Regions from separate parts of the Delftia sp. WSY_10 genome, predicted to be linked through region 2. Evidence: riboswitches for the same ligand, from Rfam matches in the RefSeq annotation. Region 2 holds a riboswitch; the other holds the start of a gene.
What was found. A riboswitch is a leader RNA that binds a small molecule or an ion and turns the genes downstream of it on or off. The one in region 2 is predicted to bind cobalamin.
Positions count from the first base shown of each region.

Region 1: it holds a riboswitch for cobalamin, as region 2 does, so the genes downstream of both, ACF8ML_RS13145 (TonB-dependent receptor) here and ACF8ML_RS04590 (TonB-dependent receptor) in region 2, are expected to answer to the same signal.

Region 1 covers NZ_JBICKY010000029.1:104,778-109,326, forward strand. Annotated here, with positions in the region: gene ACF8ML_RS13140 (ABC transporter substrate-binding protein) at 1-14, opposite strand, end outside; gene ACF8ML_RS13145 (TonB-dependent receptor) at 14-2,140, opposite strand; cobalamin riboswitch at 2,261-2,580, opposite strand; gene ACF8ML_RS13150 (2OG-Fe(II) oxygenase) at 2,593-3,276, opposite strand; gene alkB (DNA oxidative demethylase AlkB) at 3,291-3,941, opposite strand; gene ACF8ML_RS13160 (2OG-Fe(II) oxygenase) at 3,969-4,549, opposite strand, start outside.
Region 2 covers NZ_JBICKY010000012.1:550,840-555,388, reverse strand. Annotated here, with positions in the region: gene ACF8ML_RS04600 (YbaK/prolyl-tRNA synthetase associated domain-containing protein) at 1-458, shown strand, start outside; gene ACF8ML_RS04595 (CHAD domain-containing protein) at 516-1,397, shown strand; cobalamin riboswitch at 1,452-1,736, shown strand; gene ACF8ML_RS04590 (TonB-dependent receptor) at 1,865-4,105, shown strand; gene ACF8ML_RS04585 (ABC transporter substrate-binding protein) at 4,295-4,549, shown strand, end outside.

The sequences.
Region 1 (4,549 bases), on a different contig from region 2:
CGCGCCATGGCCATCAGAACCGGATATGGGCCGCGATCTCGAAGCGGCGGCCTTGCCCGACCAGGAACTGGCTGCCGTAGCTCGATCCCACATAGACCCTGTCGGCCAGGTTGCGGCCGATCAGGCTCAGGGTGGTGCGCGGGTCCACCTGCCAGCTCAGCGCGGCGTCGGCCACGGTGTAGGCGGGCAGGTTCACGGTATTGGCGTTGTTGCCAAAGCGGTCACCCACGTAGCGCAGGCCCAGCGAGGCTTGCCAGGCGCCCACGCGGTAGTGGCCCCAGAGGTTGGCCGTGGTCTTGGCCACGTTCTGCGGGCGGTTGCCGGCGCGGTTGCCGCCGGCCTCGATGAGCTTGTCGAACTGGGCATCCACATAGGACAGGTTGCCCTCCAGGCGCAGGGTGGGCGTGGCCTGGAAGTTGGCAGTGACCTCGGCGCCGCGCGAGGACTGGCTGCCGCCCTGGATGGAGATGGCCGGGCGGTCGGGGTCGCGCGTGATGATGTTGTCCTTCTTGATGTCGAACACGGCCAGCGTCCATTCGCCGCGCCCGCCTGCCACCTGCTGCTTGATGCCGATCTCGGCCTGGCGGCCCTTGCTCAGCTTGTAAGCCGTGTTGGCCAGGTTCAGCGACACCAGGCTGTTGACGGGATCATGGCCCGAGCTGATCTGCCCATAGACATGGGTGTCGCGGGCCAGCTCATAGGTCAGGCCCAGGCGCCAGGAGGTGGCGGCCAGCGTCTTGTTGAAATCCGTGCCGCCCACCAGGGAATGGCTGGCAAAGCTGTAGACATCGCGGCGCAGTCCGGCCATGGCCAGCCAGCGGTTGCTGATGCGCCAGGCATCCTCCAGGTACAGCGCATGCTGGGTCACGCCGGTTTCGGTCTTGGCCTTGGTGACATCGGGGCTGGCCCAGCTGCCATGCACGGGGTCCCAGGCCGAGACCGTGGACGAGCCGCCGTAGGGCGAGTTATTGGACAGCCGCAGGTTGATGCGCGCGGCCTCCCAGCCCATGGCGATCTTGTGCGAGCCCCGGTTCACGTTCAGGCCCAGGCGATTGCCGGTCTGCTGCAGGTCGTGCAGGATTTCCAGGTAGTCGGAGCGGCCCACGGTCCAGGTGGCGGGGTTGAGCGCGTAGGCCTCGATGTTGCGCCAGTGGCGGTCCGACTGCACGTGGTACAGCTCGTTGCGCACCGTCAACCAGTCATTGGCCTTCCATTGCACCTTGGCGCGCAGGCGCTCGTCGGCATAGCGCAGCACGCTGTCTTCTGCGTTGTAGTTGCGGTCGCGCAGGGACTCCACCACCTTGCCGTCCAGGCCAGGGGTGCCCCAGTAGCGGGTGGGCTTTTGCACGCTGCGGTCGGCAATCAGGTCGATCTGCAGGTCGCTCGTGGGCTCCAAGCGCAACGTGCTCATGAACTTGCCGTTGCGCGACTGGTCCAGGTCGCGCTCGCCCGCGCTGCGCGCGGTGTAGCTGTCGATGCGGTAGCTGGCATAGGCGCCCAGGGCGCCGGTCACGCCCAGGCCCACGCGCAGCGTGTCGTCCGTGCCCGCTCCCACCAGCACCTCGGCCGAGCTGGTGCGGCTGGGCTGCTTGCGGATGGCGTTGACGGTGGCGCCCATGGTGCCGCTGCCATACATCAGCGAGGCCGGGCCGCGCAGCACGTCGATGCGCTCGTAGCCCCAGCTGTCCCCGGGATAGGCCGTGGTGCCGGCGGCCACGCCCAGCACCATGCCGTCTTCGGCCACGCCCACGGAGTTCACGCCCGCAAAGCCACGGCTGCTGAAGGACAGGCCGCCGTTGCCCGGCGTGCTGCTGGAGGTCAGGCCCACGGTGCGCGTGACGGCGTCCACCAGGGCGTAGTCGCCGCGCTCCTGCATCTGCTCGGCAGAAACACCATCCACGCTGGCAGGCACTTCCTGGTTGGAGACGCCGGTATGGCTGGCCGAGCGCGCAGGCTGGGCCAGTTGCTGGCCGATGCGTTCGGCCTGGCCGGTGACCTGCACTTCGGGCAGGACAGTCTGTGCCTGCACAGGAGCGGACAGGAAGGCGCAGGCCAGAGCCAGCGGGCTCAGCCGAAGGCAAAGGGAATCGGCAGCACGGGTGCTGGGAACGCAGGAAAGGGAGGAATGCATTTCGAACATCGGTCTTCGACCGCCTGATGCGAAAGCAAGGCACTGCCGCCTCTCCAGCCAGCGTGCAAGGATAGGGTGCAGGACATTGCCATCCGCACCCCGCAGACAGTCAAGAAAGCGCCCGCTCAGCGGGCGCGAAACGCAGCAGGCCGGTCTCCGGGCTCACAAGCGGCGCAAGGACATGCCTTGCGCCCAGCGCCCCGTCTTCCCAATCCACCCGCGAAAAGCTGCATGTTGCAGACCACGCCATGAACCAGTGACAGCCTGTCATCGCCCCTCCGCAGGGTTGCGGAGACTGGCGGGACAGGCGTGGAGCGCCTTGACTTGTTTACCGTTGCGGGGGCAGCCAAGGCCTGTGCCGGCAGCGCAAAAAGCATTTGCTGGCAGTCACCTTGTTCCCGTTTCATCCCCATGGCTGGCATGTGGACACCTGTTGCACGGATGCCTTTGCAGGCGCGGCATTATAGCCAGCGGTCTGTTTGCAGAGCCTTTGGCGCCTGGGGCACGTCGTGCAAAAGCAGCTCCAGACCCAGCCACTCGCCACGGTGAACGCGGCTGACGGCATGCCGCAGGTGCACACGGTAAAAGCCCGCCGCACCGCGCACCGGGCGCGGCCCCGTGGCGATGATGGCCGCATCCCCCAGGCCCAACGGCAGCACCATGGGGCGCGATTGCATGCGCGGTCGCTGCTCGGTCATCACGAACTCGCCGCCCTCGAAATCCTGGCCCGGCCGGGACAGCAGCAGCACCAGCTGCAGCGGGAACACCGCCGCTCCTTCGCTGTATGAGCGCAGCGGGGCATGGCCCGCCTGCGCCACATGCAGCAGGTGCGACTGCGGATGCATCTGGCCGCACTGGCGGCCCAGTTGCCCGAAGGCCTCGAACGAGGCGGGCAGGGCAGGCTGCATGTCCATTTGGGCACGCCAGCGATTGGCAATGGCAAGCAGGTGCCGGTACAGTACCGGGCGCCATGTGTCGAGGGAGGGCGGCAGGCCATTGCGCATGGCCGCCTCGCCGGCCAGGGCGCGGCTTTCATCCGCATTCAGCAGCCGTGGCAGCAGGCAATGGCCCTCTGCATCGAGCTGGGTGCAAATGCGGCCCCAGTCCAGGCCGGCGAAGCGATCACTGCTGTTCAGCCCATCCATTTCGAACCCTCCATTCAACCCGCCTTGCGAAAAGTGAGATTGATGCGCCGCCCGCCCAGCAGCGGGTGAGGCTGGTCCTTGAGCGGCAACACGCCGTGGTGGCGCAGCCGATCCACGCCGCCCCAGACCACCACGTCGCCATGCTGCAACAACACCCTGGCCGTCCTGTCCGCGCGCGCAAGCCCTCCAAACAGAAATGTGGCCGGCATGCCCAGTGACACCGAGACGATGGGCGCGCCAAGGTCACGCTCGTCGCGGTCCTGGTGCAGGGACAGGCGGCTGCCGGGCAGGTACTGGTTGATCAGGCAGGCGTCGGGCGCGAAGCCCTCGAAGCCCGCAGCGGCGGCCGCTTCGCCCGCCAGCTGCGCAAACACGGCCGGCATGGCGGGCCAGGGCTGGCCGCTGACCGGGTCGATGGCGCTGTAGCGGTAGCCGCGCCTGTCGCTGGTCCAGCCCAGCGTGCCGCAGTTGGTCATGGCCACCGACATGGTGAAGCCGCCCGGCGTGACCAGATGGCGCAGCGGCGCCTGGGCCATGACGCCGTCCACCGCAGCCAGCAGTGGCGCCGCATGGGGCAGGGCATGGCCGCGCAGCACCACGGACTGGGGACCAATGGGTTCGATGCCCATGGGAGGTTCATCGGCAAAAAGATCCAGCGTGCTCATACCGGCCGTCCATCAAAGTGCGTCATATCAGAGTGCGTCATGAAAGATCAGCCCCACGGTATGGCGATGGCCGTTTCGGACGCGGCTGACGCCATGGCGCATGGCCGCGCGGCGGTAGCCTGAGCGCCGCCCCGGCACGGGCCGGTGGCGCACGGCCAGGACCAGCGCATCGCCCTGGCCCAACGCCATCACATCGGCCCGTTGCCTGTCGCCATCGGCCTGGGTGATGACGAATTCCCCGCCCGCAAAGTCCTGCCCCGGCCGAGACAGCAGCAACACCACCTGCAGCGGAAACACATGCTCTCCATAGACATCCTGGTGCAGGCAGTTGTAGTCGCCCTCGCCGTATTGGAGGATCAGCGGCGTGGGCCGCAACTGGCCGTGCGCGTGGCAGCGCGCCAGGAAGTCCTGCAGCCGGTCCGGATAGCGCACATCCAGCCCCATGCGCTGGTTCCAGCGGTTGGCCACCGGCACCAGGCGGGAATACAGCTGTTCGCGCAGCCGCTGCAGCAGAGGTGGCAAGGGGTAGTCGAAATACCGGTATTCGCCACGCCCGAAACCGTGGCGGGCCATGACGATGCGGGAGCGAAAACCGTCTTCCCTGGTGT
Region 2 (4,549 bases):
AGGACGCGCGCTTTCGCGTGATCGAGCACCCTGCCGAGGGCCGCTCCGACCTCGTCGCCGAAATCCGGGGCACGGCACCCGGCCAGGGTGCCAAGGCCATGCTCTGCAAGAGCCGCGATGCGTCCGGTGCGGGCGATCCCCAGCTGTTCCTGGCCGTGCTGCCCGGCGACCGCAAGCTGGACTTCAAGCGCCTGGCCCAGGCCGTGGGCGTGCGCAAGGCCACGCTGGCCTCGCCCGAGGAGGCCCAGGCCGCCACCGGCTGCGTGATGGGATCGGTGCCGCCGTTCTCCTTCAACCCGCAGGTGCGCCTGGTGGTGGACCCGGCACTGGTGGAGCGCTTTGCCGAGATCGCCTTCAATGCGGGCCGGCTGGACCGCTCCATCGTGCTGGACTCGGCCGACTATGTGCGCATTGCCCGGCCCGCGCTGCACAGCCTGAGCGGGGATGGCGCCGATTGACCCGGGGGCCGGGCGGTGCCCACAATCGCAGCAACGCCCGCACATCCTCTCCTGACCATGACCACCCCTGCCAGGCAGTTCCCCGACCGGCCCGATGCGGCCGGCTTTGTGCGTGCGGCGCTGGCTGCCGCACTGGCCCAGGTGCAGTCGCATATGGATGCCGTGGACGCCGGCAGCGGCGAGGCCGAACGCATCCACCAGCTGCGCGTGGCCCTGCGGCGCCTGCGCACCCTGCTGCGCGAATGCGCAGGGCTGGCGCCCGGCATGCGCGCCGAATGGGATGCCCCGCTGGCACTGGCCTTTGCGCGCCTGGGCACGCTGCGCGATGCCGGCACCCTGGCCGACGTGGTGCGGCCGCTGCTGCAGGACGCCGATGCGCCCTTGTGCGATTGGGCCGTGCCGGATGCCGGGCAGGCCGACGCGGACGCGGCCGCTGCGGTGCGCGAGCCGCAGTTCCTGCAAACGCTGGCCGAGATCCATGCGCTGGCGCAGGCGCCTGCAGGCAAGCGGCAGCCCGGCCTGGTCAGCCTGTCCGCCGCAGGCACGCGCAAGTACCTGGCACGGCGGCTGGCGCGCCTGCACCGCCAGGTGCTGCGCGACGGCCGGCGGTTCGACCGCCTGCCGCTGGCGCAGCAGCACCGCGTGCGCAAGCGGCTCAAGCGCCTGCGCTACCTGGCGGACTTTGCGCGGGAATTCGCGCCCGGAATGTGGCCCGGCAAAAAGGGCCGGCGCTTTGCCGAGGCGCTGGTGCCCGCCCAGGACGCGCTGGGCCTGCACAACGACATGGCCGTGGCGGCCGCGCTTTTTCGTGACCAGGCCGGCACGGATCCGCGCGCCTGGTTTGCCGCCGGCTACCTGCAGGCCCGCCTGGCCACCAGCGCGCGCAGCAGCCGCCGCGCGCTGCGTGCGCTGGCCCGCGTGCCGGGCTTCTGGGCCTAGACCGCATCAGCGATAATCCGCCGCTGGCGCACCGCCGCAGCCCCTGGGCCGTGGCGGTGCGCTGTTGCTGAAGGTGCCCCATGCCGCTTGCCGGCCAGGGGTTCAACGGGAAGCAGGTGCGCGATGCCATCGAGGTGGCCGCTCGCAATGCCTGCGCTGCCCCCGCAACGGTCAGCGGAATACAACTCCCCACGCTGGCGCGCCACCCACCGGTTGCGCGCCGCAAGCCACTGTGTCTGGACGGACATGGGAAGGCGGGGATGCCTGCTGCAGCGCGCCCACCCTGCGCGCCGCAGCGTTCCGCAAGCCCGGATACCGGCCTTCTGCATTGCTTTCGGACGCCGCGGGAGTGCGCCTGTCCGGTCCGGCCCCAGCCTGCGCTGGCGTGGCCGGCTCCGGCGTGCGCGCCGTGCGGCGTGGTTCAGACGATAGGCCCCACGGGTGACTGGGGCAGTTGGATTCAACGCATGCGCTTCGCTTCCTCGGCCGCCGATTCCTCCGGCCTTCTCTCTGTTCTCCCTCTTGTCTCCAGCCTGCGGCCCGTAGCGGCCGCCGTCCTGCTGGCCAGCTGCGCTGCAGCGGCCGGCGCCGCGCAGGAGCCGGCTTCCGGGCGATCCACGGACTCCGCCGACGATGCGCTGGACGCCGTCTTCGTGACCGCCACGGCGCGGCCCGAGGCGCGCAGCCGCATCGCGGGCACCACGCAGACCATCGACCGCGAGGCCATAGAGCGCTCCAGCGCGCGCTCGGTCACCGACCTGCTGGCCGAGAACGCCGTGGGCTTTCTCAGCGAATGGACGGCGGCCCAGACCTCGATGAACCTGCGCGGCGCCTCCACCGACGGCCAGGGGCGCGACTTCCGCAGCCAGGTGCTGGTGCTGGTCAACGGCCGGCGCGCGGGCACGGCCAACCTGTCCAAGCTCAGCCCCTCGGATGTGGAGCGCATCGAGATCGTGCGCGGCCCGTCCTCGGTGATCTACGGCAGCCAGGCCATGGGCGGGGTGGTCAACATCATCATGAAGACGGGAGCGACAGCGCCCGGCACGCGCGCCCAGGTCCAGGCCGGCTCGTGGGACCTGTGGCGCACCGATGCGCAGACGGCCGGCGCCAATGACCGCTTCGACTGGTACTTCGGCGTGAGCGCAGGCGGGCGCGGCGACTACGAGTCGGGCGACGGCGGCATGCGCATGGAGAACACGGGCTGGAAGCGGCGCGGCGCCAGCGGCGCCCTGGGCTGGCAGCTGCACGAGCTGCACCGCGTGGAGCTGCAGCTGCGCACGGACGGCATCTACAACGCGGGCTTTCGCGGATCGGGCGCCAACATCTACAGCCGCGACAACCGCAGCAACCGCTCGCTGGACCTGACCTACGAGGGCGCACTGCCCGGCCAGCGCCTGAGCTGGACGACCCACCTCTACAGCCTGGTCGATACCGATGAGTTCAACTGGGCATCGCCCGTGATCCGCTCGGGCAACAGCGCCGTGCCCGGCACGGCGCGCGACTACAACCACCGCCAGCTGGACGCCACGGGCCTGCGCTTTCAGCCGCGCCTGCGTGTCAGCCAGACCAATGACCTGCTGATGGGCTTCGACTGGGAGCGCAGCAAGCTGCGCTCCGACCGCCTGCGCGTGGCCATGCCGGGCGGCCCGGCGGGCCAGGTTGCGCCCTACGACAACAACCAGACCGAGCAGGTGCACGCGCTGTACGTCGAGGACGCGCAGACCCTGTTCGACGACCGCCTGACCCTGCGCGCCGGCCTGCGCAAGACCTGGGGCACGACACGCTTCGACGAGACGCCCAACCTGGCCCTGGCCCAGGCCAGCACGCGCGACTACGACAACCACACCTGGTCGGCCGGCGCCACCTGGAAGGCCACGGACCGGCTCACGCTGCGCGCTGCGGCCTCCACGGGCTTTCGCGCGCCCACGGCCACGGAGCTGGCTTCGGACTTCACGGCCGTCGGCGGTGGCCGCACCTTCGGCAACCCCAACCTCAAGCCCGAGACCAGCCGCCAGATCGAGGTCGGCGCCGCGCTGCAGCAGCCCGGCTGGCGCGTGGATGCGGCCCTGTTCCAGAACACCATCAGCGACCGCATCATCACCGTCTCGCGCGGGGCCACGACCAATACCTCGGACTACGCCAACAACGCGGCCGACATCGTGGCGCGCGGCCTGGAAATGCAGGCCGACATGGACCTGGCGCGGGCGCTGAACCTGACGGGCCACCAGCTCAAGGCCTGGGCTGGCGGCTACTACCACTTCAGCATGCGGGACAAGGGATCGCCAGCGTCGGCCAATACCGACAAGGTGCAGCGCATGTACCGCTACGAGGCCTCGGCCGGCGTGCGCTACGGGCGCGGCAGCGGGCGCCTGCAGGGCGACTGGAGCCTGCAGCTGTCCACGCTGCTGCGCGGTCCCATGTGGTACGATACGGAAGAGGCGCTGCTCATCCCGCAGGGCGAGCCCCGCAGCACCTTCATCCACCGCAAGGGCGCCTTCACCATCTGGAACCTGCGTGCCGACTACCGCGTGTCGCCGGGCGTCAAGCTGTTCGCGGCCGTGAACAACCTGTTCGACCTGAACCGCCACCCCATCTTCATCGCGCTGGACCGTGCGCCCTGCATCGCCAACCCGGCGTACCAGAACGGCGGCTGCGGAACGTCGATGGCCGGGCGCGAACTCATGGTCGGCCTGCAGGCAGAGTTTTGATGAAGCACCCCCTGAGTCGCTTCGCGCCTTCCCCCGTGTGCACGGCGCCCTCTCTCGCTACGCGGGAGGGGGACGACACCCTCGGGGCGGGGCGGCGCGGCCGGCATAGGCCCTTCCTCGGTGTCCCTCGCTTTGGACTGCGCCGGTTTCATAGGTCATGTACGGCGCCTTGCGTCATGGAACACTGAGATGAAGGCTGTCTGCACACCACGCCGCCAGTTGCTGCGCCAGGGCGCGGCGGCGGCCCTGGGCTGCGGCCTGCCCGCGGCCTGGGCCGACACCGTCGCTGCAGGCGGTCCGGTGGTGCTGCAGGATGCGCTGGGCCGGCGCGTGGAGATTGCCGCGCCGCCGCAGCGCATCGTCTCCATCTTTGCCTCCAACACCGAGCTGGTGGCCGCGCTGGGCCTGCTGGACCGCGTGGTGGGCGTGGAGGATTTCACGCGC